Regions from separate parts of the Actinoallomurus sp. NPDC052274 genome, predicted to be linked through region 1. Evidence: predicted binding sites of a transcription regulator. Region 1 holds the regulator's gene; the other holds the start of a gene.

Region 1 (15,106 bases):
GAGGGCCTGGGCGGTGGACGGCGTGGTGGTGAGCCGGACCATCCACTGGGTCTGCCCGGCCTGGCCCGGCTCCGTCAGGCCGACGACCCGCAGTCCCGCCTCCGCGCGCAGCCGCCGGTAGCGGCGCGCCACGGTCTGGGTGGACACGCCGAGGACCTGGGCGATCCGGCTGAAGGGCGCCCGTCCGTCGATGTGCAGGGCGTGGATGACACGGCGATCGAGGTCGTCGAGCATGGCCGAATCCTGCACCGAATCCGGTATCGATGGAAATTATCCGCCGATTCCGCGCCATAGATGGAATGACTCACCCCTGCCGCCCCACGCTGACCCGCGACATCGAGTCGACCGAAGGGAAGCAGGCGATGGAGATACGGGACACGGTGGCCGTGGGCTCGGCGTACCGGTGGCGTTGGGCGGCGCTGGCCGCCCTGCTCACGGCGGAGGCGATGAACCTGCTGGACGCCACGATCGTGCAGGTCGCCGCGCCGGTCATCCACGCCGACCTGGGCGGCGCCGCCTCCGACATCCAGTGGTTCAACGCCGCGTACACCCTGCCGTTCGCCGTGCTGCTGATCACGGGCGGCCGGCTGGGCGACATGGTCGGGCGCAGGCGCGTGTTCGCGGTCGGGGTCACGGCCTTCGCGCTTGCGTCCCTGTGCTGTGCGCTGGTGCCCGACGCCGCCGCGCTGATCGCCACGCGGGCGGTCCAGGGGGCGGCCGCGGCGTTGATCATCCCGCAGACGATCGGGCTGATCCGCGTCATGTTCGACGGCGCCGAGCTGGCCAGGGCGATGGGGAGCATCGGGCCGGTCATGGGTCTGGCGGCGATCTGCGGGCCGGTGCTGGGCGCGGTGCTCACGCACGCCGACCTGTTCGGCTCCTCGTGGCGCGCGGTCTTCCTCGTCAACGTCCCGCTCGCCGCCGCCGTGCTGGCCGTGATCCCGCTCCTGCGCGAGGACCGGGCGGCGGTGCGACCGCGCCTGGACCTGCCGGGCACGGTACTGGCGATCACGGGCGCCGGACTGGTCGTCCACCCGCTGATCCAGAGCGGCGCCGCGGGCATGCCGGACGGCGGCCGGCTCGCGTTGGCGGCCGGGGTCGTGGTCCTGGTGGGGTTCGGGGTCCAGCAGCGGTACGGTGCCCGGCGCGGCCGCCGGCCGCTGGTCGAGCCGAGTCTCTTCCGCGATCGGGGCTTTCCCGCGGCGCTGGCGACCTCGACGTTGTTCTTCGCGGTGATGAACGGGCTGATGCTGGTCGTCGTGCTCCAGGTGCAGGTCGGCCTGGGCGAGGACGTTCTCACCGCCGGGCTCACGTTGCTGCCGTGGTCCTGCGGAATGGCGGTCTCCTCTTGGGTGTCGGGGACGCGCCTGGTGCCCCGGTACGGGGCGCGCATGATGTTCGTCGGGCTGGCCGTCATGCTCGCCGGTCTCGTGTCCGCCATCGCCGCCTACGCCGCCGCGCGGGCGGGGGCGTACCCCGTCTTCCTGCCGATGGCGCTCGCGCTGTGCGGCGTCGGGAACGGACTGTTCACGGTGCCGTTCTTCACCACCGCCCTCACGCGGGTGCGCCCGCACGAGATCGGGTCGGCCGCCGGTCTGCTCAACGCCGTGCAGCAGTTCGGCGGCACCCTTGGTGTCGCGCTCCTCGGCACCGTGTTCTTTCACTCCCTGACGACCGGCACCCGCGCGGGCGGTACGTCCGGCGCCGCGTCGCCGCACGCGGCCGGGCCGGCCTTCGGGCTCGCGGCCGGGCTGATCGTCCTGGCGGGCGGCGGCGCGGCGCTCATGCGCGCCCCGGTGAAGCGGGCCGAACCGGAAGGGCGGGCCGAACCGGCGGAGCGGGCACAGTCGGCCGACGGGTGAGCGAAGACCCCCGCTTCCGGTATCGGGAGCGGGGGCCTCGGCGAAGGGTCAGCGGCCGTTGAAGGCGTCGCGGAGGCGGGAGAAGAAGCCCTGCTGGCCCGGGGCGAACTTGCCCGGCGGGCGCTCCTCGCCGCGCAGGCTCGCCAGCTTGCGCAGTAGCTCCTCCTGCTCCTCGTCGAGCTTGGTGGGCGTCTCGATGTTCACGTGGATCATCAGGTCGCCGCGGCCGTTCTCGTTGAGGTGCTTGACGCCCCGGCCGTACATCGGGATGACCTGGCCGGACTGGGTGCCGGGTCGGATGTCGATCTCCTCGGGGCCGTCCAGGGTCTCGACGGTGAGCGACGTGCCGAGCGCGGCCGCCGTCATCGGCACCTGGACGGTGCAGTGCAGGTCATCGCCCTGCCGCTCGAAGATCGGGTGCGGGAGCTCCACGATCTCGAGGAACAGGTCGCCGGCCGGGCCGCCGCCGGGGCCGACCTCACCCTCGCCGGCGAGCTGGATGTGCGTGCCGTTCTCGACGCCGGCGGGAATGCGGACCTTGATCGTGCGGCGGGTGCGGACCCGTCCGTCACCGGAGCACTCCGTGCAGGGCGTGCGGATCATGGTGCCGTAGCCGCCGCACTGCGGGCAGGCGCGGGAGGTCATCACCTGGCCGAGGAACGACCGGGTGACCTGCTGGACCTCGCCGCGGCCGTGGCACATGTCGCACGTCTCGGGGTGCGTGCCGGGGGCCGTGCCGGAGCCCGAGCAGGTGTCGCAGACCACCGCGGTGTCGACCGTCAGCTCGCGCGTGGTGCCGAACGCCGTCTCGGACAGGTCGAGCTCCACCCGGACGGTGCCGTTGCGGCCCCGCCGAGCCCGGCTGCGCGGCCCGCGCTGGGTCGCGGTGCCGAAGAAGGCGTCCATGATGTCGCTGAACGGGAACCCGGCGCCGAAGCCGCCCGCTCCCGCCCCGGCGCCGCTGGCGAACGGATCGGCGCCCAGGTCGTACATCTCGCGCTTCTTCGGATCGGAGAGCACCTCGTACGCCTGGGTGATCTCCTTGAACCGCTCCTGGGTGGCAGGGTCGGGGTTGACGTCCGGATGCAGCTCACGGGCGAGTCTGCGGTACGCCTTCTTGATCTCGTCCGCGCTGGCGTCACGGCGCACCCCGAGGGTCGCGTAGTAGTCGTTCGCCACTTACGACCCCGCCAGAATCTGACCGACGTAACGTGCCACTGCGCGTACTGCTCCCATCGTCCCGGGGTAGTCCATCCGCGTCGGACCGAGCACGCCGAGCCGGGCCACGGCCTGGTCGCCGGCGCCGTACCCGGTGGCCACCACCGAGGTCGTGCGCAGGCTCTCGTGCGGGTTCTCGGTGCCGATCCGCACGGTGAGGCTGGAGGGGTCCCCCGCCTCGCCGAGCAGCCGCATCAGGACGACCTGTTCTTCCAGCGCCTCCAGCACGTCACGGAGGCTCTGGGACAAGTCGGCGCGCGCGAGGTTCGCCGCGCCGCCGATGATTATCTTCTCTTCGTGCTTCTCCACGAGGCTCTCGAGGAGAACCGACAGCACCGTCGTCGCCAGCGCCCGCTCGCCGGCCGGCACCTGCTCGGGCAGGTCGGCGAGGGCGTCGGGAACGTCGGTCAGCCAGCACCCGTCCAGACGCGCGTTGAGCAGCGCCCGCAGGTGTGCGATGGCCTCGTCGGACACGGGCCCGTGCGTCTCGATCGCCCGCTGCTCGACCCGACCGGTGTTCGTGATCACGACGAGCAGCAGCCGCTCGGAGGCGATCGGTACCAGCTCGACGTGCCGCACCGACGACCGCGTGAGCGAAGGGTACTGCACGACCGCGACCTGCCGCGTCAACTGCGCCAGCAACCGCACGGTGCGGCTGACGACGTCGTCGAGGTCGTAGGCGTTGGCGAGGAACGTCTCGATCGCGCGTCGCTCGGCCGCGGACAGCGGCTTGATCGTGGACAGCCGGTCGACGAACAGCCGGTATCCCTTGTCGGTCGGCACGCGCCCCGCGCTGGTGTGGGGCTGGGCGATGTATCCCTGCTCCTCCAGCACGGCCATGTCGTTGCGGATCGTGGCCGGCGAGACGCCGAGGTTGTGCCGATCGACCAGCGCCTTCGAGCCCACCGGTTCGTGGGTGGACACGTAATCTTCGACGATGGCCCGCAGCACCGCGAGCTTCCGGTCGTCGAGCACGCACTCACCTCCCGTGTCCACAGCCCTTCAATCTGGCACTCTTCTCCCCTGAGTGCCAAGTGTACGGCTCGGGGGCACGCAGGAGGAGACGCCGGTGGATCACGTTCTCGCGTCGAGCGTGGCAGAGTCACTCCTGTGACCTGGCACGAAATTGCGGAACGCTGTTTCCAGCGTCGTTATTCCGACTTCGACGTGACCGTGGGGGTCATCGTCGGGTCCGCGGACGCCGTCGTCGTCGACACCCGCGCGAGTGTGGCACAGGGCGTGCGCCTGCGCGACGACCTTCGGGAGCTCGGCGTGCAGAACCCCATCGTCGTCAACACCCACGGCCACTTCGACCACTGCTTCGGCAACGCGGCGTTCACCGGCGGGGCGCGCTGGGGACACGCGTCGCTGCCCGCCTACCTGGCCGAGACCGCGCGGCCCATGCTGGCGCGCGAGTTCCCCGGCTGGGCGGAGAAGGTCGAGACCGATCTCCTGCTCGCGCCGGACCGGCTCGTCACCGACCGCGCCGAGCTCGACCTCGGCGACCGCGTCGTCGAGCTGCGGCACTTCGGCCCGGGGCACACCGACGGCGACGTGGTCGTCTGGACGCCCGACGCGCGGTGCGCGTTCACCGGTGACCTGATCGAGCAGTCCGGCCCGCCGGCGTACGGCGCCGACTCCTTCCCGCTGGAGTGGCCGGCCACTCTCGCCGCCCTGCTGCGGACCGTCGACGGCGTGCTCGTGCCGGGTCACGGCGCGCCGGTGGATCGGGAGTTCGCGGTCCGGCAGCGGGAGGAGATCGACATGGTGGCCCGCCGGGTGCGGGAGACGCACGCCGCCGGGCTGGACGTCGAGGAGGCCCTCGCCGCGGGCGGCTGGCCCTACCCCGCCGAGACGCTCCGGGAGGCCGTCCGGCGCGGCCACGACCACCTGGGCCGCCGATCCGGGTCCGGATAGCCGCCGCCCCTGTTTCCGCGCCCCCGGCGCCGCACCCGGGCCCCCGCCCGTACGCGTGGCCGTCTCGACGCGGGGTGAACCGGCCGCCCCGGCCGGCACGCGTCCGGACGGGCGCGCCGGGGCGGCTGACCCGCCCGCCGCCGGACCGGTACGGTGCGACGCGTGCGGAGCAAAGACTATGGACGCGACGTTCTGTCCGGCGACTGGCGCCGGCCGCGGAAGGGTCAGATCCCCGAGGTCGCCGCCGAGCCGGGCCTGGTCGCCGAGGATCCGGCGAGCGGGTTCTGCGGTGCGGTCGTCGCCTGCGAGAAGGACGCCGTGACCCTCGAGGACCGGTTCGGCAAGCGCCGGGTCTTCCCGCTGGCGAAGGCCGGGTTCCTCATCGACGGCAAGCCCGTGACGCTCGTCCGTCCCGTACGGGCGGCGGGTCCGGCCCGTTCGGCGTCTGGTTCGATCGCCGTGCCGAACCTGCGGGCGCGGGTGGCGCGGGAGAGCCGGATCTACGTCGAGGGCCGCCACGACGCGGAGCTCGTCGAGAAGATCTGGGGGCACGACCTGCGGGTCGAGGGCGTCGTCGTGGAGTACCTCGAGGGCGTCGACCACCTCCCGGACATCGTCGCGGAGTTCGGCCCGGGGCCGGAAAGCCGGCTGGGTGTGCTCGTCGACCATCTCGTGGCCGGATCCAAGGAGAGCCGGATCGCCGACCAGGTCTCCTCCCCGTACGTCCTGGTCACCGGCCACCCCTTCATCGACATCTGGGAGGCCGTCAAGCCCTCGGTCCTGGGCATCCCCGCGTGGCCGCGGGTTCCGCGCGGGATACCCTGGAAGGAAGGCGTGATCGCCGCGCTCGGGTGGAAGGGCGAGCCGGGCGAGGTGTGGCAGGCGATCCTCGGCCGGGTCCGCGCGTACACCGATCTCGAGCCCGCGCTGCTCGGGCGGGTCGAGGAGCTCATCGACTTCGTCACCGCGCCGCGATCGGGCTGAGGTCCGCGAAACCATCCGGCGTCGGCGTGCGTCTCATAAACTGCGCGTTCGCCACGAAATTCTCATGTTCCGCCGGAAGGGGCAGCAGGCAGATGACCTATGGGCAACCGGGCCACGGGCGTCCCGGCTCCGGACTTGGCCGTCCTGCCGGTCCCGGGGCCCAGGCGTACGGTCCCGGGCACGGAGGCCATGGGCACGCGCCGTACCCGCAGCCGGGGTACCCCCAGGCCGGCTACGGCCAAGGAGGGTACGGTCAGGGCGGTTACCAGGGCGGATACTCTCCGCAGCCGTACGGCGCGCCGCAGCGGCACCCGGGGCATGGCGCGGGCCACGCCCCGCCGAAGCCGGCGAAGCGGCACCGCGAGCCGATGGCCCCCGGCGGGCCGGTCACCGACGAGGACGAGAGGTGGGCCGTTCCCGCCTACGTCGGGATGTTCGTCGTCGGGATCGTCGCCCCGGCCATCGTCTACCTGGCCAGGGGCCGATCCTCGCGATTCGCGCGGTTCCACGCCGTCCAGGCGCTGAACCTGTCGATCGCGATGATCGTCTGCAACCTCCTCGCGTTCTCGACGCTGTACCTCATCGGGATGACCGGGCTGCTGATCCTGCTGGCGGTCCTCGCCGTCGAGTTCTTCTGCGTCGTCAAGGCCGCGATCGGCGCCAACCGCTGTGAGTGGTACCGCCTGCCGTCGATCGCCGCCTGGCCGATCTTCCGCTAGGAAACCCCGTGACCGAGCCGCAGGACCCGCGCCCGCCCGCGCCCCGAGACTCCGAACCGTCCGAACCTCAGGACCCGCGTCCGCCCGAGCCGCAGGACTCCCGGCCATCCGAACCTCAGGACCAGCGCCCGCCCGAGCCGCGGGACCCCCGGCCGTCCTTCGAGCCGCCGGATCCGCTCATGAGCGGACCGGCGTCTCCGGACGGTCCGCCGCCCGGTGGCCCCTGGTACGGGTCGCCGCAGCCGGGTCCCGGTTCCGGGCCGCAGCCGGGTCCGTACGGCCCGCAGCCGGGCCCCCACCCCGGCCCGTACAGCCCGCCGACCGGCCCGCAGCCGGGCCCCCACTCCGGCTCGTACGGCGGACCGGCCGGGGCACAGCCGGGTCCGCACACCGGCCCGTACGGCCCGCCGGCCGGGCCGCGGCCCGGCCCCGAGGCGCAGCCGTACGGCGGACCGCCCGAACCGCCGCCCTACGGCGCGCCGCCGAACCGACCCGGGCCGCCGTACGCGGGACCGCCGGTCCCGTACGGCTACGGGCCGCCGCGCCAGGGCTTCGCGGCGGTCGACGAGACCACGTGGGCGATGCTCGCCTACATCGGGCAGTTCGCGGTCGGCTTCGTCGCGCCGCTCGTCGTTTATCTGGCGCGGAAGGACCACTCGCCCTACCTGCGCTTTCACGGCGCGCAGGCGCTGAACCTCGCCGTGACCAGCTTCCTCGTGATCCTCGCGGGCTTCGTCGTCTCCCTGGCGACGCTCGGGATCGGCGCGATCGTCGCCATCCCGGCGATGCTGGCGTACGGCGTCGCGCACGTGGTCTTTCTCATCATCGCCGCGCTGCGGGCGAACAAAGGCGAGGTGTACGTCATCCCGAAGTGGCTCTGCTGGCCCATCGTCCGGTGACGGTCCGCCTCACGGGGTCAGGTCGCGGACGACCGCGTCGGCCAGCAGCCGTCCGCGCAGCGTGAGCACGGCGCGGCCCGCGTCGTACGCCTCGGGGACGAGGAGTCCGTCGGCGACCGCGCGGCGGACGGCGGCGTCGTCGAGCAGGTCGAGCGGGCATCCCTCGGCCAGCCGCAGCTCCAGCATGACGCGTTCGAACCGCCGGTCGGCGGTGTCGAGGACCTCGCGGGCGTGCGCGGGGGTGACGCCGGACGCGAGGCGGTCGGCGTACGCGGCGGGGTGCTTGACGTTCCACCAGCGGGTGCCGCCGACGTGGCTGTGCGCGCCCGGCCCGATCCCCCACCAGTCGCCGCCGGTCCAGTACAGGAGGTTGTGGCGGCACCGGGCGTCCTCGTCCGCCGCCCAGTTGGAGATCTCGTACCAGTGCAGGCCGTGGGCGCTCAGGGTCCGTTCGGTGGCGAGGTAGCGGTCGGCCATGGCGTCGTCGTCCGGCGCGGCGACCTGTCCCCGGCGGACCTGCGCGGCCAGCCGGGTGCCCTCCTCGACGATCAGCGCGTAGGCCGAGACGTGGTCGGGACCGGCCTCCAGGACGGCGTCCAGGCTGGCCTGCCAGTCCGTGGCGCTCTCCCCCGGCGCGCCGTAGATGAGGTCGAGGTTGACGTGCTCGAAGCCGGCCTCCCGGGCCCACCGGACGCACTGCTGCGGCCTGCCGGGCGTGTGCGTACGGTCGAGGACGGCCAGCACGTGCTGGCGCGCGCTCTGCATCCCGAACGACATCCGCGTGAAGCCCGCCTGGCGGAGACGCGCGAGGTAGCCGGGATCGACCGTCTCCGGATTGGCCTCGGTCGTCACCTCGGCGGCCGCCGCCAGGCCGAACTCCTTGTCGATCGCGTCGAGGATCCGGCCGAGGTCGTCGGCGGGCAGCAGGGTGGGCGTGCCGCCTCCCACGAACACCGTCTGGACGGGCAGGTCGGCGTCGCCGAGCACGCGGCGGGCCAGCCGGATCTCCGCGATGGCCGTGTCGGCGTACGCCTCCCGGGAGGCGCCGCGCAGTTCGGTCGCGGTGTAGGTGTTGAAGTCGCAGTAGCCGCAGCGGGTCACGCAGAACGGCACGTGTACGTAGAAGCCGAAGGGGCGGTCACCGAGGCCGTCGAGGGCACTGGCGGGCAACGCTCCGTCGTTCGGGACCGGGTCTCCGTCGGGCAGGGTCGAGGGCACGTCTCAAGTCTGCCGTCAGCGCGGGGGTGCCTCTGACGGCGCACCGGGCTCTACCGGTGCCGAGCGGGCCGGAGGCCCGCGATGCGTCACCGTCGGACGCGGTCGTCAGTACGAGAACTCCGCCCAGACCGTCGTACGGTCGACGCTTCGCGTCACGCCCCACCGGTCCGCGACCGTGTCGATGAGGATCAGCCCCCGGCCGTGCTCGGCGTCCACCTCCGGCCGGTTCGCGAGCCGTGGCTCCGGGCCGGTGGCCCCGTCGTTGGTCACCTCGGCGCGGACGGCGTTGTCGGCGGCGGCGAGCCTGATGGTGATCTGGCCGCCCGTACCGCTCGCGGTGTGCTTGACCGCGTTGGTGGCGAGTTCGCTGACGCTGAGTTTCACCGCGTCGCCCGCGGGGTGCCGCCCACCGAGCGTCTCCCGGACGAACCGGCGCCCGTCGGCGACCGAACGTTCCGTACCCGGAAGGGTGATCGCCCCGATGATGGTCATTTCGGCCGGTGCGCCGCGGTCGAGCCCCCGCGGGTCGCCGTCGCACGTCTCCGGCCCTGCCATGGCCGCGTCCACTGATCCTCCCTAGGTCATCGCGGACACGACCCATTCCCCTTATCGGATGACGCAACCCGAACATCCACAAGCCGGAGATTCCGGACAGCGGCTTCGGACGACCCGGAACCCGCCGCGGCCACGGCCGACGCACCGGCCGGGCCGCTGCCCCGTGAATTCCCTCACGCGCCGCGCCCGCCTTCTGACGGACTCAGCCGGCCGAGACGGCCCGCGGCGTCGTAGGTCAGGAGCCGGCGGCCGAGCGGCGGCGGGCGTAGTGACGCGCGGCACGAACCCGGTCGCCGCACCGGTTGGAGCACCACTGGCGTGCGGCGTGGGCCCGGACGAAGAACCGGATGCACCCGTGGGCCCCGCAAGCGGCCAGCGACGCCGCCTTCTCCCCGGTGAGCAGGTCGACGGCGTTCGCGGCCAGGTCGGCCAGCGCGCCCTGGATCTCATCGGGAACCGGCCGCCGTACGCGCCTCGGCCCGCCGTCGTCCCACACCACCGCGGGAGCGGTCAGCGCGGCGTTCAGCACCGCCAGGTCCCCGGGCGGCGGCGCGGAACGCCTCTCCCACGCCGACAGGAGGACCCGCAGCGATTCCCGGAACGCGCGCACCGCGGCCGCCTGCGTCTCGTCCACCTGGGCGTCGACGGAGATCAGGCCGCGCTCGGCGAGCCAGTCGCGGACGGCGGCCGGGTCCGCCAGGACGTCCTCGGGCACCCCGGACCGCTGGATACGGGTGTTGACGAGTGCCAACGCAGGAAAGCGCCGCTCGCCGGGAATCCCATCGTCGCTCATGTATCTCATGGTATCCGTTGCACTTCTCCATGAGAGCCTCTAGGCTCCACCTCATGGCAAGTTGCCGGTTTTTCCATGAGGAGGAGTAATGGCGAACATACGGTCGGTCCAGAGCGGCACCGCGTCCGGCCCGCACTTCGGTCTGGCGGTCACGGCCGTGGGCGGCCCGACGGCCGTCCTGGAGATCGGCGGCCTGCGCCTGCTCACCGATCCGACCTTCGACCCTCCGGGTGAGTACCGCAGCCCGTCCGGCGCGACGCTCACCAAGATCGCGCCTGCGGCGATCGGCGCCTCCGCCGTCGGCGAGGTCGATCTCGTCCTGCTCTCACACGACCAGCACCCGGACAACCTCGATCACTCCGGCCGTGAGTTCCTGCGGACGGCGCCGGTCGTACTCACCACTCCGAGCGGCGCCGCCCGCCTGGGCGGGACCGCCACCGGCCTCGCGCCCTGGAGCTCGTACACCGTCCGGCGGCCCGGCGCCGGCGACCTGACCGTGACGGCGGTTCCGGCGAGGCACGGGCCGGACGGCTGTGAGCCGGTCACCGGAGAGGTCACCGGCTTCGTACTGACCGGCCCGGACCTGCCGACCGTCTACGTGAGCGGCGACAACGCCTCGCTCGAGCTGGTCGAACGGATCGCCGCGCGGTTCGCTCCGGTGGACGTTGCGGTGATGTTCGCCGGCGCCGCGCGTCCGGGAGTGCTCGACGGCGCGCTGCTCACCCTGAACAGCGAACAGACCGCGGCCGCCGCGGAGATCCTGCGGGCGCGTCGAGTCGTGCCCGTGCACTTCGACGGCTGGCGGCACTTCACCGAGAACGCCGAGGCGCTGACCGGCGCGTTCGACCGCGTCGGCCTGACCGACCGGCTCGTCCTGCTCCATCCGGGCGAATCGGCCCGGATCTGACGGATCAGCGTAGATCTTACGGGTCAGCGCAGGTCGAGCGCGGTGGCGAGCTCGCGCCACTGCGCCCGGGGCAGTCCGTTTGGATCTCCGTTCAGGACCTGGAGGGCGGCGTGGTCCGCGCCCGCGTCCCGGTGGGCGGCGACGCGCCGCCGTACCGCCTCGGCGTCGCCCCACGCGACGACCGCGTCGACGAGCCGGTCACTGCCGCCGTCGGCGAAGTCGTCCTCGGTGAAGCCGAGCCGCAGCAGGTTGTTGGTGTAGTTGGGCAGCTTCAGGTAGAAGTCTAGGTGCTGCCGGGCCGTGGCGCGTGCCCGTTCGGGATCGGTGTCGAGCACCACCTTGACCTCCGGGGCGAGGAGGCGATCCGGGCCGAGGACCTCACGTGCCCGAGCCGTGTGCTCCGGGGTCACGAGGTAGGGGTGGGCGCCCGCCGTACGGTCGCGGGCCAGCTCCAGCATGCGCGGGCCGAGCGCGGCCAGGACCCGCTCCGCGGACGGCGAGCCGGCGGCGTCGAGGCCGTCGAGATACCGCGTCATCGCGGAGTACGGCTTGTCATAGGCCTTGACCAGGCCGGGGTGGCTCGCGCCCAGGCCGAGCAGGAACCGGCCCGGGTACGCGGCGGACACCGCCTTCTGCCGGTCCGCGACGTCGGCCGCGTCGTACTCCCAGATGTTGAGGATCCCGGTCGCCACCACGATCCGGGAGGTCGCCTCCAGGAGCGGCACGGCGTGGTGCACGCCGGGGCTGCCGCCCAGCCAGATCGCGCCGTACCCGAGCTCCTCCAGCTCGGCCGCCGCGTCGCGGATCTCGTTCGCGGCGCTCGGATCGTCGTTGCGGAACCCGATGCTCCAGATCCCCACCCGGCCGACGTCCACCATCGTCTCCTCCAGAATTCTCGGCTGACTCAGATCCAGCCTGCCCCGGAGGAGACGATCCGAGACGCGGTTACTTCTTCTTCTCCGCGGCCGTGCCGGTCGACAACGCGGCGACGAAGGCCTCCTGCGGGACGTCGACCCGGCCGATCGTCTTCATCCGCTTCTTGCCTTCCTTCTGCTTCTCCAGCAGCTTGCGCTTGCGGGAGATGTCACCGCCGTAGCACTTGGCCAGGACGTCCTTGCGGATCGCCCGGATATTCTCCCGGGCGATGACCCGCGCGCCGATCGCCGCCTGGATCGGGACCTCGAACTGCTGGCGCGGGATGAGCTCCTTGAGCTTGGCCGTCATCATCAGGCCGTACTCGCGGGCCTTGTCCTTGTGCACGATCTGGCTGAAGGCGTCGACCGACTCGCCCTGCAGCAGGATGTCGACCTTGACCAGGTCCGACTCCTGCTCCCCGCTCGTTTCGTAGTCGAGCGAGGCGTATCCGCGGGTCCGCGACTTCAGCTGGTCGAAGAAGTCGAAGATGATCTCGGCCAGCGGCAGGGTGTAGCGGATCTCGACGCGGTCCTCGGACAGGTAGTCCATGCCGAGCATGACGCCACGGCGGCCCTGGCACAGCTCCATGATCGCGCCGATGTGGTCGCTCGGGGACAGGATCGTCGCCTTGACGATCGGCTCGTACACCGCGCCGATCTTGCCCTCGGGGAACTCGCTCGGGTTGGTGACCCGATGCTCGTCGCCGTTCTCCATGACCACGCGGTACACGACGTTCGGCGCGGTGGAGATGAGCGACAGGTCGAACTCCCGCTCCAGCCGCTCGCGCACGATCTCCATGTGGAGCAGGCCGAGGAAGCCGCAGCGGAACCCGAAGCCCAGCGCGAGAGAGGTCTCCGGCTCGTAGACGAGCGCGGCGTCGTTCAGGCGCAGCTTGTCGAGGGCGTCGCGCAGCTCGGGGTAGTCGTCGCCGTCCACCGGATACAGGCCCGAGAACACCATCGGCTTCGGATCCTGGTAACCGCCGAGCGCCTCCGCGGCGGGCGCGGACGCGATCGTCACGGTGTCGCCCACCCGGGCCTGGCGGACGTCCTTGACCCCGGTGATCAGGTAACCGACCTCGCCGACGCCGAGGCCGGTGACCGGCTTGGGCTCGGGCGAGATCACGCCCACCTCGAGGGTGTCGTGCGCCGCCTTGGTGGACATCATCAGGCTCTTCTCGCGCCGCGACAGGTGCCCGTCGATCACCCGGACATAGGTGACGACACCGCGATAGGTGTCGTACACCGAGTCGAAGATCAGCGCGCGGGCCGGACCGTCCGAGTCGCCCACGGGCGCCGGAACGGTCGCGACGATGTTGTCGAGCAACTCGGTGACGCCCTCGCCGGTCTTGCCCGACACGCGCAGCACCTCGGCGGGGTCGCAGCCGATGATGCCGGCCAACTCCTCGGCGTACTTGTCCGGCTGCGCGGCGGGCAGGTCGATCTTGTTGAGCACCGGGATGATGTGCAGGTCCGCCTCGAGCGCGAGGTAGAGGTTGGCCAGCGTCTGCGCCTCGATGCCCTGCGCGGCGTCGACCAGCAGCACGGCCCCCTCGCACGCGGCCAGCGACCGCGAGACCTCGTACGAGAAGTCGACGTGCCCCGGCGTGTCGATCAGGTTGAGGACGTGGTCCTTCCACGGCAGGCGCACGGCCTGGCTCTTGATCGTGATGCCGCGCTCGCGCTCGATGTCCATCCGGTCGAGATACTGGGCGCGCATCTGACGCTCCTCGACCACGCCGGTGAGCTGCAGCATGCGGTCGGCGAGGGTCGACTTGCCGTGGTCGATATGCGCGATGATGCAGAAGTTGCGAATCACCGCGGGATCGGTCTGGTTCGGTACGGGCGGCACCGGGTTCCTCAGGACGTGACGGATTCAGCGTCTTCCATGGTCCCATGCCCCGTGCCATGCTCTCGCCGTACGGCCCGGGGCTCCGGCAGGGGCGGCGCCGGACGGCCGTGTTGGGGCCGCTGAGAAACCTTGGTAGGCTGTTCCACTGCGTGTGGGCGCGACAGGTCCCGCGCCCCCAATCCATCGACTTAAGACCTGAGGCTTCTTTCGTGGCGAACATCAAGTCCCAGATCAAGCGGAACAAGCAGAACGAGAAGGCTCGCCTGCGTAACAAGGCGGTCAAGTCCGAGCTGAAGACCGCGATCCGCAAGTTCCGTGAGGCCGCCGAGTCCGGCGACGCCGAGGCCACCCTCGCCGAGCTGCGTAACGCTTCGCGCAAGCTCGACAAGGCCGTGAGCAAGGGCGTCATCCACAAGAACCAGGCGGCCAACCGCAAGTCGGCGATCGCCAAGCGCGCCGCCGAGCTGCAGGCCAAGTAAGGCCCACCGACGCGTCAGCGACGCCGTGTCCCCTCGCCGGGGCACGGCGTTGTTGTGCTTTCCTCCCGTCGGCTTGTCGTGCTTTCCTCCCGTCGGCCGGGCTCGACCGGCCACCGCAGCGGCCCTCGCCGCGCGATCCGGGACGGGAGCCGCCGGGGTCAGTCGCATTCGTCGATCATCGCCTCCACGTCCGCCCAGGTCAGGGCGTGCCGTACCCAGCCGGGCGGCTCGGCCGGCTGGGGCCCGAAGAGGAAGAGGTGCGGCACGACGTCGCGCAACGCGGCGTGCACGCCCAGCCGGTCGTCGATCATGTGGGTGATGCCGAGTTCCGTACAGTGCCCGGCCTTGTCCGCGCGGCGGCGGCAGAAGCGGACGTTGCCGCGTGCGATGCCGGTGCGCCGGTAGAAGTCATGGTGGTCGAGCCACTGCAGCGTCCGCCGCTGCACGCCTTCGCCGCACTCGGAGATCACCCACGCCCGTCCGCCGAAGCGGGCGACGAGCCGGGGCAGCACCTCGAACGTCCCCGACGTGGCCGGCGTGCGCAGCGCCTGTTCGAGGCCGCCGCCGAGGAAGGTCGTGTCCTCCTCCCCCGCTTCCGTGACGCCTCCCTGGATCACCCGACCGAAGTCGACGCCGAGGCGCGGTTCCTTGGTCTTGTTCATGGAGCAAGGGTGAAGTACCGGCGAATGAGATCAAACCGATTTATCCCGTCGGCGGGGAAGACCGGCCGGTAAGAGCCTCAGCGTCCAGCGCGGGCGGCGACGATCTGCGCGATCGCCTTCTCCAGCG
Region 2 (15,106 bases), on a different contig from region 1:
GCCCGAGCAGGCGACGGTCGCCCTCACCCCGGACGAACTCGACGGCCTCCGCGCCGACCTGGACCGGATCCGGACCTGGTGGTCCTCGCCGGCCGGATGCGACATCGCGGACCACCTCGCCTACTCCATCACCTACGGCGACCGGCGGGCGCGCAGGTGTCACGTCGTACCCCGCGACTGGCGGCCTGCCGTCGCGCGGCTCGACGGGCTGCGGGCCCGCGTGCGACCGGTCGGGCCCGGCGGAGCCTGACCGCTGCGGACCGGTCACCACGCGGCCGCACGGGGCGGGTGCACGCCGTACCCGCCCCCCTCCCTTGAGGCGAGAGCAGGTTCAGAAGCGGGCCGGGGCGCCGAGGTCGGCGAGCGCGTGGTCGAGCAGGTCCTCCAGGGCGGGGATGTCGCGGGCGGCGATCGTTCGATCGGGCTGCTCGGGCAGCAGGTCGAGGACCGTGCGCAGGTCCCAGTACGGGTCGTGCCGGTAGCCGCCGGACACCTGGTCGAAGGAGGCCGAGAAGCGGTCGGCGGCCGTGACGTCGTAGCGGAGGGCCAGCGCGCGGCGCATGTGGGCGATGTCGATGGCGACCGGACCGTACGACGCGTTGGACCAGTCGACGATGCCGGTGAGGCGGCCGCCGGCCCACAGCGTGTTGTCGGGGTGGTAGTCGCGGTGGATGAAGTGTGCCGCGGCGCCCGGCGTGGGCCCGGCGGCGACGTCCAGGGCGTGCTCCCACAGCGCCGGTCGCCGGGCGTGCCGTGGGGCGAGCCGGATCTCCAGGCGGTTGTACGGCCGGTAGGGCGGCATGGTCGACGCCCCGGCGACGGCGTGGACGGGCAGCAGCGCGGCGGCCAACTGGATGAGGTATTCGGAGAGCTCGGCGCAGGAGGGGCGGGGCGGATGGCCCGGCAGCCGGGTGATCAACAGTGCGGGGACGTCACAGTGCGCCCCGGAGGGGTCCGCCGCCACGAGCGCGGGGGTGGGGATCTCGCACGCGGTGAGCAGGGTCAGGGCCGCGATCTCCAGCTCGGGGGAGAAGTCGATGTCGAGCACCGGCCAGCCGGACGACGCCCAGCGGCGCAGCACCAGGCGATGCACGGTGCCCGAGCGGCTCTCGGCGAGGACCGCGTGGTTGACATGGGCCAGCCCGCCGATCATGGGCCGGACCATTTTCACCTCACTGCCGGGCCCCAGGCATTTTTCGATCCAGCGCAGCGTGGCGGTGCTCGGCGGATCGGAGAGCGTGGGGAAGGTCACGACCTCCATGAAAACGGATTCGGCCGAGGATCGGTAGTGATTTTGACGACAGGAGGCAGACCGAACGGCATGTCATTGCGGGCTCGGCGAGTGAATTGCCGTTAATGATGCAATTAATGGAGAGTGGCCGCTCTGGGGTGAATTGCGAGCGGCCATCCCCTCAGTCCTTGCCGTCCCGTCGCGGCCGCAAGAGCGCCTCGGCCAGTGCCAGCATCGTCTCCTCCAGCGTGACGAGCCGTTTCATCAGGTCCTCATGGACGGTCGTCACCTGCTTGGTCACGTCGTGCTGCACGCCGACGACCCGTTGGGAGACGTCGTCGTGCACCCCGACCACCTGGCGCAGAAGGTCCTCGCGAAGGATCTCCATGTGCTTGGTCAGATCGACCCGGGACGCCTCAATGATCTTCGACAGCGTCTCCTCGGTCTCGTCTCGATCGGGTCGCGCCCGCAACTCGTCGAGGAGGGGGTCGACCGCCTCGGACAGGCGCTTCTCCAGGGCGTCGAACCGGTCGGTGGGGTCGATGAACGGGCGGTCGCCGATCGCGGCGATCTTGCGGTGCAACTCGTTGATCTCCAGCGTCGCGGGCAGCCGGTCGAGCTGCTGATCGACCCCTTCGACGCGGTCACAGGCTCCGTCCACCTTCGCCTCCAGTGCCTGGAAATGACCCTCGACACCGCGGATCTTGCCGGACAGGCCCTCCAGCCGCCCGTCGATGCCGTCGAGTCGGCCACCGACCCCCTCGACCCGGCCGTTGACGGCCTCCAGGCCCTGCTCGACCCGCTCGGCCATGTCGTGCAGCGACTGGTCGACCTTGCCGGCCACCCCGTTGATCTCGTGCTCGAGCTTCTCGGACCGGTGCCCGAGGTCGGCGAGCGTCTTGTCCAGCCGGTTGAACCGGACCGACGCGGCCTCCATGGTGCCGGCGAGCCGGTCGAGCCGCTTGGTCAGGTCGTCCATCTGCTGGGCGGCCTGCAGCGTCGCCTCGGTGATGCTCCGGCTGGAGTCCAGCACGGCCTGGATCCGGGCCAGCCCCTCGTCGACGTTCTCGGCGATGACGCCCACGTCGGCCCACAGGGAGGGCAGCTCGGCGACCGGCTTGACCTTCTCGCCCACCGACTCGATGTGCTCGGCCAGCCCCTCGGCCCACTCCGGGGGCTTGCCGCACAGCTCGTCGACCTGTCCGCGGACGGTGTCGAGCTGGGTCGTCAGCCCGGTGAGCTCACGCTCCCGGACCTCACGGAGCAGCCACTCTATTCCCTCCAGCCGCTGGTGGATCTCGTCCAGCAGCTGGCCCGTCGAACGCTGCTCATAGACATGATCTTGCGCCGCGCGGGCTAGCAATTCTCGCATTCGGTCCGAGACCGGCTGACCCCCTGTCTGCAGGAAGTTGTGATTGGTGTCCACCCGGGTACTCCTTCGTTCGCCCTGCCGGAAATGGCGGCGGCATGGATCGCGAGGAGACACTCTATTGAGCTGACCAAGGTCATCGAGCCGGAGAAAAGAAATTCAGGGGAAAGAGATTATGTCCGGTGCGGCAAAGCGCCCTTTTTCAGGCGCGGCGATGCCGGCCCTCGTACGAGATCCCGGCCGGGTGGCCGCAGACGGCGGGGGTGTGGGAGGTGCCGCGCCACATCAGGCGGTCGAGCTCGCCCCGTCCGAGGAACACCCCGCGGCAGCGGGAGCACTCCTCGAACACGATGCCGCTTCGCTGGAAGGTCACCATTCCGGCACCGCACTTCGGACACCGCAGTACGGCGTCGGCCATCGTCGTCCCCCGTCTTCGCCCGCACCCGGATCGCGGGCGCCCGTCATCGCGCCCGCGGCGCGACCTGCCGGTCGCCAAGAGTAGTCAGGCGGACACCGCCGTCACCGTGGTCTTTGCCGGACTCTGGCGTGTCGCCCCCAGCCCTGGACGGACGACCTGCCCTGCCGCCGGATGCGGGCGCTCGCGATCTCGCCCGCGCCGCGCGTGCCCCGCGCGCTCAGGCCTCCCGGCAGATGAGGGCGGTCGGGGCGTCGCCCACGCGGGTGAGCACCAGGACGCGCGCCTCGGTGCCGTCGGTGCGCAGGTCGCGGCGCAGCCGTTCCACGTCTCCGGCGAAGCCGCGCTTCATGATCGTCAGAGTGCCCGTCCGCTGGGCGCGCAGCGCCGCCCGTACCCGCTTCACGCCGAACGGCAGGACGTCCAAAATCTCGTACGGGCGCGCGAACGGCGTCGCGCGCGACACGTCGGAGGTGATGTAGGCGATCCGCGGGTCGGCCAGGGCCCCGTCGAGCAGGGCCGCGGCCTCGGCGACGAGGTGGGCCCGGACCACGGCGCCGTCCGGTTCGTACAGATAACGGCGCCAGCCGGCCACCGGCGGCGCCCCCAGGGCCGGATCGGCCACCAGGGTCGCCGGCTCCCGGTCCTGTCGCAGCAGAGTCGCCCGGCGCGGCGTGTCGCCCGCCAGGTCGCCGAGCCACAGCGCCGCCTCCTTCACCTCTCCGGCGTCGGAGATCCACTCCGCCTCCGCGCCCGGCGGGACCGCCTCGTGCGGGATGCCCGGGGCGACCTTGACGCAGGCGCCCGGCGCGCGGCCGGCGAGGTCCAGCACCGTGCCGAGCGGCGGCAGGTACGCGTCCGGGTCGAACACCCGCCCGCGGGCCGTACGGCGGCCGGGGTCGGCGAAGACGGCGGCGTACCCGCCCGGGTCCTGCGCGGCGGCGTCGCCGGTCCGTACGTCCGCCAGGTCCGCCAGGCCGAAGGCGCGGAGGTTGGCCCGCGCGACGGCGGCGGTGAGCGGATCGAGCTCGACGCCTACGCCGCCGACGCCCGTACGGGCGCGGGCGAGGAGATCGCCGCCGATGCCGCAGCCGAGGTCGAGCACCCGGCCACCCGGGGAGAGCCGGTCGGCGAACCGCCGCGCCCGGTGGCGGGCGACACTGGCCCGGGTGGCCTGTTCGAGGCCCTGCGGGGTGAAGTACATCCGGTCCGCGTCGGCGCCGAACTTCGCCCGGCCGCGCTCCCGGAGCCGGGCCTGCGTCAGCGCGGCGCCGACGAGGTCGGCCGGGTGGCGGGCCCGCAGGCGGGCGACCATGGCAGGCAGCGTGCGCTCGTCGGCACCGGCGGCGCCGATCTCGCCGAGCAGTTCTTGACCTTCCGGGGTGAGGAGCTCCTCGAACGCGGCGATGTCCACCCGACGACGGTAGTCGCCGGACGCACCCGGGACGCAGCTGGCCACCGGCGAAGATTCACAAACGGCTCATATAACGACAGGTGGGCGGCGCGCGGGGGTCCGTGTTGACGGGTTCCCGGACCCCGGCATAATCTCCAACTGGCACTCTCCCTATGAGAGTGCCAATCAAGCGACAGGCTGGTCTGGCACCCGCGACGGCAGGCCACCATCGTCGCGTCTCCAACATGCGGCTGGCCGATCTGGTCGGCCGAGGATACGCAATCGAAGGGGAAGGTCAGATCGTGTCGACCGCCACCAAGGTTGTTCTCAAGCCGCTCGAGGACCGCATCGTCGTCCAGCCTCTTGAGGCCGAGCAGACCACCGCGTCGGGTCTGGTCATCCCGGACACGGCCAAGGAGAAGCCCCAGGAGGGCACCGTCCTCGCCGTTGGGCCGGGTCGCTTCGACGACAAGGGCGAGAAGCGCGTACCGCTCGACGTCAAGGTCGGGGACGTCGTCCTCTACAGCAAGTACGGCGGCACCGAGGTCAAGTACAACAACGAGGAGTACCTCGTTCTGTCGGCCCGCGACGTGCTCGCCGTCGTCGAGAAGTAAGACACCCGAACAGATGCGCCGCCCCGGTCGTACCCCATTGAGGGTGGCCGGGGCTGCGCACGTCCCCGGACATCCATACTTGGAGCTTCCCAATGCCGAAGATCCTGGAGTTCGACGAGGGAGCGCGCCGCGCCCTTGAGCGTGGCGTCAACGCCCTCGCGGACGCCGTCAAGGTGACGATCGGCCCGCGCGGCCGCAACGTCGTCATCGACAAGAAGTGGGGCGCCCCCACCATCACGAACGACGGTGTCACCATCGCGCGTGAGGTGGAGCTCGACGACCCGTACGAGAACCTTGGCGCGCAGCTCGCCAAGGAGGTCGCCACCAAGACCAACGACATCGCGGGTGACGGCACCACCACCGCGACGGTCCTGGCGCAGGCGCTCGTCCGCGAGGGGCTGCGCAACGTCGCCGCCGGCGCGTCGCCGATCAGCCTCAAGCGGGGCATCGACGCCGCCGCCAACTACGTCTCCGAGCAGCTGCTCAAGTCGGCCCGTGAGGTGACCGACAAGGAGTCGATCGCGCACGTCGCCACCATCTCCGCCCAGGACGCCAAGATCGGCGAGCTCATCGCCGAGGCGTTCGACAAGGTGGGCAAGGACGGTGTCATCACCGTCGAGGAGGCCCACACGATGGGCCTGGAGCTGGAGTTCACCGAGGGTCTCCAGTTCGACAAGGGCTACCTGTCGCCGTACATGGTGACCGACCCGGAGCGCATGGAGGCGGTCCTCGAGGACGCCTACATCCTCATCCACGACGGCAAGATCTCCAACGTCACGGAGTTCCTGCCGCTGGCGGAGAAGGTCGCCCAGACCCGCAAGCCGCTGCTGGTCGTCGCCGAGGACGTCGAGGGCGAGGCCCTGGCGCTCCTCGTGCAGAACAAGCTGCGCGGCACGTTCGTCAGCGTCGCGGTGAAGGCGCCGGGCTTCGGCGACCGCCGCAAGGCGATGCTGGAGGACATGGCCGTCCTCACCGGTGGCCAGGTCGTCACGGAGGCCGTCGGCCTCAAGCTCGACAGCGTCGACCTCGACGTGCTGGGCCGCGCCCGGCGCGTGACGGTCACCAAGGACGCCACCACGGTCGTGGACGGCTCGGGCGAGGCGGCCGCGATCGAGGACCGGATCCGCCAGATCCGCCGCGAGATCGAGGGCAGCGACTCCGACTGGGACCGCGAGAAGCTCCAGGAGCGGCTCGCCAAGCTGGCCGGGGGCGTCTGCGTCCTGCGCGTCGGCGCCGCGACCGAGGTGGAGCTCAAGGAGAAGAAGCACCGCCTCGAGGACGCCATCTCCGCCACCCGCGCGGCGATCGAGGAGGGCATCGTCTCCGGCGGCGGCAGCGCGCTGGTGCACGTCTCCAAGGAGGGCTTCGACGCCCTCGGCCTGTCCGGTGACGAGGCCACCGGCGCCGAGGCGGTCCGCCGCGCCCTGGTCGAGCCGCAGCGCTGGATCGCCGAGAACGGCGGCTGGGAAGGCTACGTCGTCGTCGCCAAGGTCGAGACGCTGCCGGTCGGCTCCGGCTTCAACGCCGCCAGCGGTGAGTACGGCGACCTGATCGCCCAGGGCGTCATCGACCCGGTCAAGGTGACCCGCTCCGCGGTCAGCAACGCCGCGTCGATCGCCGGCATGCTGCTCACCACCGAGGCGCTCGTCGCCGACAAGCCCGAGGAGGAGCCGGACGCCGCCGCGGGCGGCCACGGCCACGGCCACGGTCACTGATCATCGATCGGCCGCGACACCGCGGCCGGCGGATCACACGGATGCCCTCGCCACGCGCCTGGCGGGGGCATCCGTCGTTCATCGGGCACGGTCGGTGACCGCGATCGACGCTGCCATCACACTCAGCGACCGTGATCGTTCGCGTGGTCACACTCAGCGACCGCAATCGCGTTGGGATCAGCACTGTGACCATTCCGTTGTCGTCAACGATGCAGACAGGCGCGATCTCGGTGGGCATCATGCTTTCGTGACCGAGGGAGCGATCGCCGGGGCCGCGGTTCGGGGTGCCACCGCCGAACTACGGGGGAGACGACCGGCTAAGGCGGACGACAATGACCTCAGGGAACTCACGATCCTTGCCGTCCAGGGAGACCGCGAAGCGGTCGAATCCCTGATCGGACGGGTCCGCCCGATGGTCGTGCGCTACTGCCGGGCACGGCTCGGCCGGGTGTCCGGGCAATACCACATCGCGGACGACGTCGCCCAGGAGGTGTGCATCGCCGTCCTCGGCGCGCTGCCGCGCTACCGCGACATGGGCCGCCCCTTCGCGTCCTTCGTCTTCGGCATCGCGTCACACAAGATCGCCGACGCGCTGCGCAGCGCCATCCGGGCGGCCGTGCCGACCGAGGACCTGCCCGACGGCCCCGACGAGGGCCCGGGCCCGGAGGAGACGGTCGTCCGCTACATCGAGGCGGAGCGCGCGCGGGACCTTCTCGACCGGTTGCCGGATCATCAACGGGAATTGGTCCTCTTGCGGGTGGTGGCGGGTCTGTCCGCCGAGGAGACCGGTAATGTACTGGGCATGTCAGCCGGGGCCGTACGCGTCGCCCAGCACCGGGCTCTCGCCCGTCTTCGAGCGATGGCGAGTGAGGAGTCGATCGCTTGACCGGTGGGGGTTCCGCCACTCCCGAGCCGCTCGACCTCAGTGAGATCACCAGCAGCGGCGATCTGTTCGACGCCTTGGCCGCACGCCGCGTCACCGATCCGGGTTCCGGATCCGCCGTCTCCGACGACCCGGCCGCCCGTCTGCTGGCCGCCCTGGTCGCCGACGTGGACGCGGGCGCACCACCACTGCCCGCCCCCGCCCGCGTCTCCTGCGCGACGTCCAAGACCTCCGGACGCCCCGTGGTCCGGGCGTTCGTCACCTTCGGCGCGGTCGCGGTCATGCTGACGACGGCCGGCGCCGCGGTCGCGGGCGGCGGCGGGCCGAAGGCGCACGCTCCATCGGCCCGGCACCAGCTCACGGAACGCTCCAAGGCCCGCATCGAGTCGATCGGCCGGCCGCTCCCCAGCGGACCCCGGCCCGCGGTGGACCGGACCCCCGCCGGCAAGGCGGACCCCACACCGACCACGACCAAGGCGTCCGCGTCGCACACTCCGAAGAAGGGGCGCGGCTCCGCTTTCGTGGCGCCGTCTTCGGCGCGGCCCTCCGGCAGCCCCTCGGCGACCCCGACCTCGACCCCGTCGCCGGGTACGCCGACCGAGTCGCCCTCGCCGGTCTCGACTCCGACCGCGACCCCGCAGCCTGATGACACCGCCATCGCGCCGCAGCGCCGGGCGCGGCACCAGGTCACCGAGCCGAAGGCGGGCGCGCCGGACCGGACGGTACGCGCCCGGTAAGGCACCGGAGCGACGCGTCCGGTAGCGGCGGATTTCCCCGCATGTCGGGCACCATGGGCGGGGCTTTTGCCGAGCATCCGGTACGGCCCCGCACGACCGCCCCAAGGAGATGGCGGGCGATCTCGACAGATCACCCACCCGGGTCGTCCGGCCTGTCTTATCGGCGTCTACTGAGAGAAGAATTCTCTCCCCTGAGTAGACACCACCAGAAACGACGCTCCGCCCGGCGGGCGGACTCTGCCCGGCCGACACGGTCCGCACACGCACAGGTCGACCAGCGCATGATCCACCGGCCAGGCATTGGACGCCTAGCTCGACTGGCCTTCCTCGCTGTCGATGACGCCGTCGACGTACCCGCGGGCGTACTCCCAGCTGACGTAGTCCTCGGGGGCCGCGGCGATGGCCGGCTCGTGGACCCGGGGCAACCCCTCGTCGAGTAGGTGGCGCAGGTTGCCGTGCAGGAGGTCCCAGTCGATGTGGTGCGCGCGACCGCAGTCGCCGCACTCGACGGTGAGGCCCTTGATGCCGAGAGGCTCCAGGAGAGCGCGGAAGACCTCCAGGTCGGCGAGGTCGGCCAGCACGTCCTCCCGCTCCGTCGTGCTCAGCGGAGCGGTCTCGTCGCTCGGGTCGCCGAGCGCCGACGCCGGGTCCTCGGGATCATTCGCGAACGGATCGAGCGGAGCGTCATCGTGCACAAACCCACGCTACCCGAGTATCGGCCGCCGATTCGTGCCTTGTCGCCGCGCTTGGCCGGTCGTTCGACGCGGCGGACTAGGATGGGAGGAACGCTTCGCTGATCAGGCCCGACACCGCGACCCCTTCCGGATGATGCCCATGACTTCCGCGCCCGAGCACGCCAAGTTCGCCCCCCAGGGGCTCACCTACGATGACGTGCTGCTCGTGCCCGCCTACTCCGATCTCGGACCGGGTGACGCCGACACGACGAGCCGCCTGTCGCGATCGATCACGCTGCGCATCCCGCTCGTGTCCGCCGCGATGGACACCGTCACCGAGGCGCGGATGGCCGTCGCCATGGCCCGCCAGGGCGGGCTCGGCGTGCTGCACCGCAACCTGTCGATCGACGAGCAGGCCCAGCAGGTCGACCTCGTCAAGCGCTCCGAGGCCGGCATGGTGAACAACCCGGTGACCTGCTCGCCGGACGACACCCTCGCCGACGTCGAGGCGCTGTGCGCCCACTATCGGATCTCCGGTGTTCCGGTGACCGACGCCGACGGCGTGCTCGTCGGCATCGTGACCAACCGCGACATGCGGTTCGAGACCAACGCCGCGCGCCCGGTGCGCGAGGTGATGACCCGGATGCCGCTGGTGACGGCCCCGGTCGGGGTCTCCCGTGACGAGGCGTTCGCGCTGCTGCGCGCCAACAAGGTGGAGAAGCTTCCGCTCGTCGACGGCGCCGGCCGGCTGCGCGGCCTGATCACGGTGAAGGACTTCACCAAGAGCGAGCAGTACCCCCTCGCCACCAAGGACTCCGCCGGCCGCCTCGTGGTCGGCGCGGGCGTCGGTGTCGGCGAGGAGGCCGAGCTGCGCGCGAAGGCGCTGATCGAGGCCGGTGTCGACGTCCTGGTCGTGGACACCGCGCACGGGCACTCCCGCGGCATGCTCGACATGGTCGCCAAGCTCAAGGCCAACAGCGGCGCCGACGTCATCGCGGGCAACATCGCGACGCGGGCCGGGGCGCAGGCGCTCGTCGACGCCGGTGCGGACGCCGTCAAGGTCGGCGTCGGCCCGGGCTCGATCTGCACGACCCGGGTGGTCGCCGGTGTCGGGGCGCCGCAGGTCACCGCGATCTTCGAGGCGGCGCTGGCGTGCCGGCCCGCAGGCGTACCGGTGATCGGCGACGGCGGCCTGCAGTACTCCGGCGACATCGCCAAGGCGATCGCCGCGGGCGCCGACACGGTGATGCTCGGGTCGCTGCTCGCGGGCTGTGAGGAGAGCCCCGGCGAGCTGATCTTCATCAACGGCAAGCAGTACAAGACCTACCGGGGCATGGGCTCGCTCGGCGCGATGAAGAACCGCGAGCGCGGCGGTTCCTTCAGCAAGGACCGGTACTCCCAGGAGGACGTGACCGGCGAGGACAAGCTGATCCCCGAGGGCATCGAGGGCCAGGTGCCCTACCGCGGGCCGATCGCCGCCGTTTCGCACCAGCTGATCGGTGGCCTGCGGCAGGCGATGTGGTACACCGGCTCGCGCACCATCGGCGACCTGCAGGAGAACGGCGTGCTGATGCCGATCACCGGGGCGGGCCTGCGGGAGAGCCACCCGCACGACATCCAGATGACCGTCGAAGCGCCCAACTACCAGGTTCGCTGAGAGTTTCCTCCGGCCGTGGCCCGCTGCGGTCACGGCCGGCGCATGGAGAGGACGTACATGGCTGAGGTCGAGATCGGGCGGGGCAAGAGCGGCCGTCGGGCGTACGCGCTCGACGAGATCGGCATCGTCCCGTCGCGGCGCACCCGGGATCCGGAGGAGGTCAGCGTCGCCTGGCAGATCGACGCGTACCGCTTCGAGATGCCGCTGGTCGTCGCCCCGATGGACAGCGTGGTCAGCCCGGCGACGGCGATCGCCATCGGGCGCCTCGGCGGCCTGGGCGTGCTCGACCTCGAGGGGCTGTGGACCCGGTACGAGAACCCCGACTCCCTGCTGGCCGAGATCGCCTCGCTGGACGACGCGGCGGCGACGCGGCGGCTGCAGGAGCTGTACGCCGAGCCGATCAAGGAGGAGCTGATCGGGCGGCGCATCGAGGAGATCCGGGACGCGGGCGTGACGGTCGCGGCGCGACTGTCGCCGCAGCGCACGGCGCAGTACCACAAGGCGGTCATCGACGCCGGGGTCGACCTGTTCGTGATCCGCGGCACGACGGTCAGCGCGGAGCACGTCTCCGGGCGGGCCGAGCCGCTCAACCTCAAGCAGTTCATCTACGACCTCGACGTCCCGGTGATCGTCGGCGGCTGTGCCACGTACACGGCGGCCCTGCACCTGATGCGCACCGGCGCGGCCGGCGTCCTCGTCGGGTTCGGCGGCGGCTCGGGCCACACGACCCGTACGGTCCTCGGCGTCGCGGTGCCGATGGCGACGGCCGTCTCCGACGTCGCGGCGGCCCGGCGCGACTACCTCGACGAGTCCGGCGGCCGGTACGTCCACGTCATCGCGGACGGCGGCATGCGCCAGTCCGGTGACATCGCCAAGGCCCTCGCGGTCGGCGCGGACGCGGTGATGGTCGGGTCGCCGTTCGCGCGGTCGACGGAGGCGCCCGGCCGGGGCTACCACTGGGGCAGCGAGGCGCACCACGAGGAGCTGCCGCGCGGCAAGCGCGTCGAGCTCGGATCGATCGGCACGCTCGAGCAGATCCTGTACGGCCCGTCGAACGTCGCCGACGGCTCGATGAACCTCATCGGCGCGCTCCGCCGGGCCATGGCCACCGCGGGCTACTCCGACCTCAAGGAGTTCCAGCGCGTTCAGGTCGTGGTGGCGCCGCACTAAGCCGTATTGAGCCCTCCGCGCGGAGACGCGTGCCGAAGCTCACATCCGTCCCTTTGACGCAGTGCGTCGGCCGGTAAGTGTTTTGTGACGGCCGGGGTACCGACGTAGCGTGGTGACGCAGACGTCGAGGGAGTAGGGCATGGCGGTTGAGGACGCTGAGAACCAGGTGAACCGGTCGCGGCTCGGCCCGGCCGAGCGCGCGGCGGCGCTGGACCGGATCGGCGGCGGCGAGGAGTTCGACGTCGTCGTCGTCGGCGGCGGGATCGTCGGTGCCGGGGTGGCCCTGGACGCCGCGACCCGGGGCCTGAGCGTGGCGCTGGTGGAGGCCCGTGACTTCGCCGCCGGCACCTCCTCCCGGTCGTCCAAGCTGATCCACGGCGGCCTGCGCTACCTCGAGCAGCGCGACTTCGAGCTGGTCCGCGAGGCGCTGACCGAGCGCGGGCTGCTGCTCGGCCGGATCGCGCCGCACCTCGTACGTCCCGTGCCGTTCCTGTTCCCGATGACCCACCACGTGTGGGAGCGCGCCTACATCGGGGCGGGCGTGGCCCTGTACGACGCGCTGTCGCTCTCGATGGGGCAGGACCGTGGCGTGCCCCATCACCGGCACCTGACGCGCACCCAGGCGCTGCGCATCGCCCCGTCGCTGCGCCGGGACTCCTTCGTCGGCGCGATCCAGTACTGGGACGCCCAGGTGGACGACGCACGTTACGTCATGATGGCGCTGCGCACGGCGGCGGCGTACGGCGCGCAGATCGCCTCGCGCACGCAGGCCGTGGGCTTCCTGCGCGAGGGCGAGCGGGTGACCGGCGTGCGCGTGCGGGACCTGGAGTCCGACCGGCAGCTCGAGGTGCGCGCCAAGCAGGTCGTCAACGCGACCGGGGTGTGGACCGACGACATCCAGGAGCTCGTCGGCGGGCGCGGTCAGATCCACGTCCGCGCGTCCAAGGGCGTGCACCTGGTGGTGCCCCGGGACCGCATCCACTCCTCCAGCGGGGTGATCCTGCGCACGGAGAAGTCGGTGCTGTTCGTCATCCCGTGGGGCCGGCACTGGATCATCGGCACGACCGACACGGCCTGGGACCTGGACAAGGACCACCCGGCCGCGTCCAAGGCCGACATCGACTACGTCCTCGAGCACGTCAACGCCGTGCTGAACACGCCCCTCACCCATGACGACGTCGAAGGGGTGTACGCCGGGCTGCGCCCGCTGCTGTCCGGCGAGTCGGAGGAGACCTCGAAGCTGTCCCGCGAGCACGTGGTCGCGCACCCGGTGCCGGGCCTGGTCGTGATCGCCGGCGGCAAGTACACCACCTACCGGGTGATGGCCAAGGACGCCGTGGACGCGGTCGCGCACGGGCTGGACGGCAAGGTCCCGGAGTCCTGCACGGACCAGATCGCCCTGGTCGGCGGCAACGGCTTCCAGGCGGCGTGGAACTCCCGGCACCGCCTGGCCGAGTCCTCGGGGCTGCACGTGGCGCGCGTCGAGCACCTGCTGCGGCGCTACGGCACGCTGACGGAGGACCTGCTCGCGCTGATCGAGGAGCGGCCGGACCTCGGCAGGCCGCTCGAGGGCGCCGACGACTACCTGCGCGCCGAGGTGGTGTACGCCGCGACCCACGAGGGCGCCCGGCACCTCAACGACGTGCTGACCCGGCGGACGCGGATCGCGATCGAGACGTGGGACCGGGGGATCGGCGCGGCGCGCGAGGCCGCCGAACTGCTCGCGCCCGAGCTGGGCTGGTCGACGGAGCAGACCGAGCGGGAGATCGAGTACTACCACAAGCGCGTCGAGGCGGAGCGTGACTCCCAGGCGCAGGTGGACGACCAGGACGCCGACGCGACCCGTCGCGGGGCGCCGGACATCGTCCCGGTCGCCACTCCCTGAGGTTTACCGAGAATCTGAGATTCCGGCGGCCGGATCCGGCCGTTCAGTTCGCCACGAATACCGGCATATGTCGGCTTTTGACAGCAGCGACTCCTGTAGGGTTTCCGGGCTAATGGTGCTAATGCCCGAAAAATCCGGCTTGGACAGGAGTTCGCGTGGCAAGGTCGCTGACGCGCACGGTGGCAGTACTGACGACCGGCCTGCTGGTCGCCGGAATCGCGGCGGAGGGTGACGCCGCCCCCTCCGCGCACGGGCGCGCCGCCGCCGCCGTACGGGCGGCCGGGTCCGGCATCGACGCGCAGGCGCTCAGTGAGACCGAACTGCTCGGCGCTCAGGCCAAAAAGAAGAAGAAGAAGGTGAGCGTACGGACCGGTCCGGTCTTCAACTCGCCGACGGGCAGCAAGACCAGGCAGCACGCGATCGCGACCCAGGTCGCCCAGCTCATCGCCGGCGCGCCCAAGGGCGCGGTCATCTACGTGGCGATGTACCACTTCTCCACGCAGGACCTGGCCACGCAGCTCGTCAAGGCGAAGAAGCGGAAGGTCAACGTGCGGGTGGTCCTGGACAATGAGTCCGCGGGCTACAAGGCGTACAAGACGCTGAAGAAGGCGCTGGGCACGAACCGGAAGAAGTCCTCCTGGGTCACCCTGTGCGCGAAGGGGCGGGGCTGCATCGGGCCGCAGTTCAACCACAACAAGTTCTTCCTCTTCTCCACCACGCGCAAGTCGAAGAAGGTCGTGGTCCAGACCTCGGCGAACGCCACGTACAACGCGCGTGACCTGCAGTGGAACGACGCGCTGACGCTGAAGAGCGCGAGCGTGTACGCGGCCTACCGGCGCTACTTCTACGACCTCGCCAAGCAGCACCACACCGGCAATTACCACCGGACCGTGCGCGCCGGAAAGTACCGGATGGACTTCTTCCCCTGGTCGACGGGCGACCCGGTCAGCCAGGCGCTGGACAAGGTGTCGTGCACCGGCGGCACCCGCCTCCGGATCGTCATGGGCCACTTCACCTGGCGGCCGATCGCGCAGCGCCTCTGGAAGCTGGACGACGCCGGGTGCCAGGTCCAGGTCGTGTTCGGCCACGTGGGCCAGTCGGCCCTGCGGGACCTGACGAAGAAGGGCGGCCGCCACGGCGGTCCCGAGGTGCGGTACCTGCCGGAGAACGGCCACGCGTACGAGCACTCGAAGTACCTGCTGCTCGACGGCCGCTACCAGGGCAAGACGCAGAAGGTCGTGTTCACCGGCAGCAGCAACTACACCGACCCCGGCTTCCACGCCCACGACGAGGCGATGATCACCATCGCCGACGCCGCCCTGGAGAAGAGCTACGTCACGAACTTCGGCACGGTCTTCGGACG

The links. Region 1 encodes HrcA, which represses chaperone genes, less so after heat shock. Its sites were predicted from a motif close to TTGGCACTCTCNNNNNGAGAGTGCCAA; they were not measured.
Region 2: the regulator HrcA is predicted to act here: its motif matches at 4,568-4,594, upstream of groES (co-chaperone GroES).

Annotation. Positions count from the first base shown of each region.
Region 1 covers NZ_JBFAUT010000040.1:61,973-77,078, forward strand. The annotation lists gene AB0K82_RS29090 (Lrp/AsnC family transcriptional regulator) at 1-234, opposite strand, end outside; gene AB0K82_RS29095 (MFS transporter) at 300-1,862, shown strand; gene dnaJ (molecular chaperone DnaJ) at 1,911-3,041, opposite strand; gene hrcA (heat-inducible transcriptional repressor HrcA) at 3,042-4,055, opposite strand; gene AB0K82_RS29110 (MBL fold metallo-hydrolase) at 4,191-4,997, shown strand; gene AB0K82_RS29115 (DUF3097 domain-containing protein) at 5,160-5,981, shown strand; gene AB0K82_RS29120 (DUF4870 domain-containing protein) at 6,074-6,700, shown strand; gene AB0K82_RS29125 (DUF4870 domain-containing protein) at 6,709-7,599, shown strand; gene hemW (radical SAM family heme chaperone HemW) at 7,609-8,817, opposite strand; gene AB0K82_RS29135 (ATP-binding protein) at 8,923-9,384, opposite strand; gene AB0K82_RS29140 (ABATE domain-containing protein) at 9,608-10,165, opposite strand; gene AB0K82_RS29145 (MBL fold metallo-hydrolase) at 10,254-11,072, shown strand; gene AB0K82_RS29150 (LLM class F420-dependent oxidoreductase) at 11,096-11,950, opposite strand; gene lepA (translation elongation factor 4) at 12,018-13,838, opposite strand; gene rpsT (30S ribosomal protein S20) at 14,048-14,317, shown strand; gene AB0K82_RS29165 (hypothetical protein) at 14,476-14,979, opposite strand; gene holA (DNA polymerase III subunit delta) at 15,057-15,106, opposite strand, start outside.
Region 2 covers NZ_JBFAUT010000016.1:137,055-152,160, reverse strand. The annotation lists gene AB0K82_RS16620 (hypothetical protein) at 1-250, shown strand, start outside; gene AB0K82_RS16615 (aminoglycoside phosphotransferase family protein) at 332-1,261, opposite strand; gene AB0K82_RS16610 (hypothetical protein) at 1,413-2,657, opposite strand; gene AB0K82_RS16605 (zf-TFIIB domain-containing protein) at 2,803-3,018, opposite strand; gene AB0K82_RS16600 (SAM-dependent methyltransferase) at 3,236-4,429, opposite strand; gene groES (co-chaperone GroES) at 4,708-5,022, shown strand; gene groL (chaperonin GroEL) at 5,115-6,737, shown strand; gene AB0K82_RS16585 (sigma-70 family RNA polymerase sigma factor) at 7,000-7,623, shown strand; gene AB0K82_RS16580 (hypothetical protein) at 7,620-8,357, shown strand; gene AB0K82_RS16575 (DUF5319 domain-containing protein) at 8,666-9,052, opposite strand; gene guaB (IMP dehydrogenase) at 9,192-10,688, shown strand; gene AB0K82_RS16565 (GuaB3 family IMP dehydrogenase-related protein) at 10,746-11,858, shown strand; gene glpD (glycerol-3-phosphate dehydrogenase) at 11,998-13,743, shown strand; gene AB0K82_RS16555 (phospholipase D-like domain-containing protein) at 13,899-15,106, shown strand, end outside.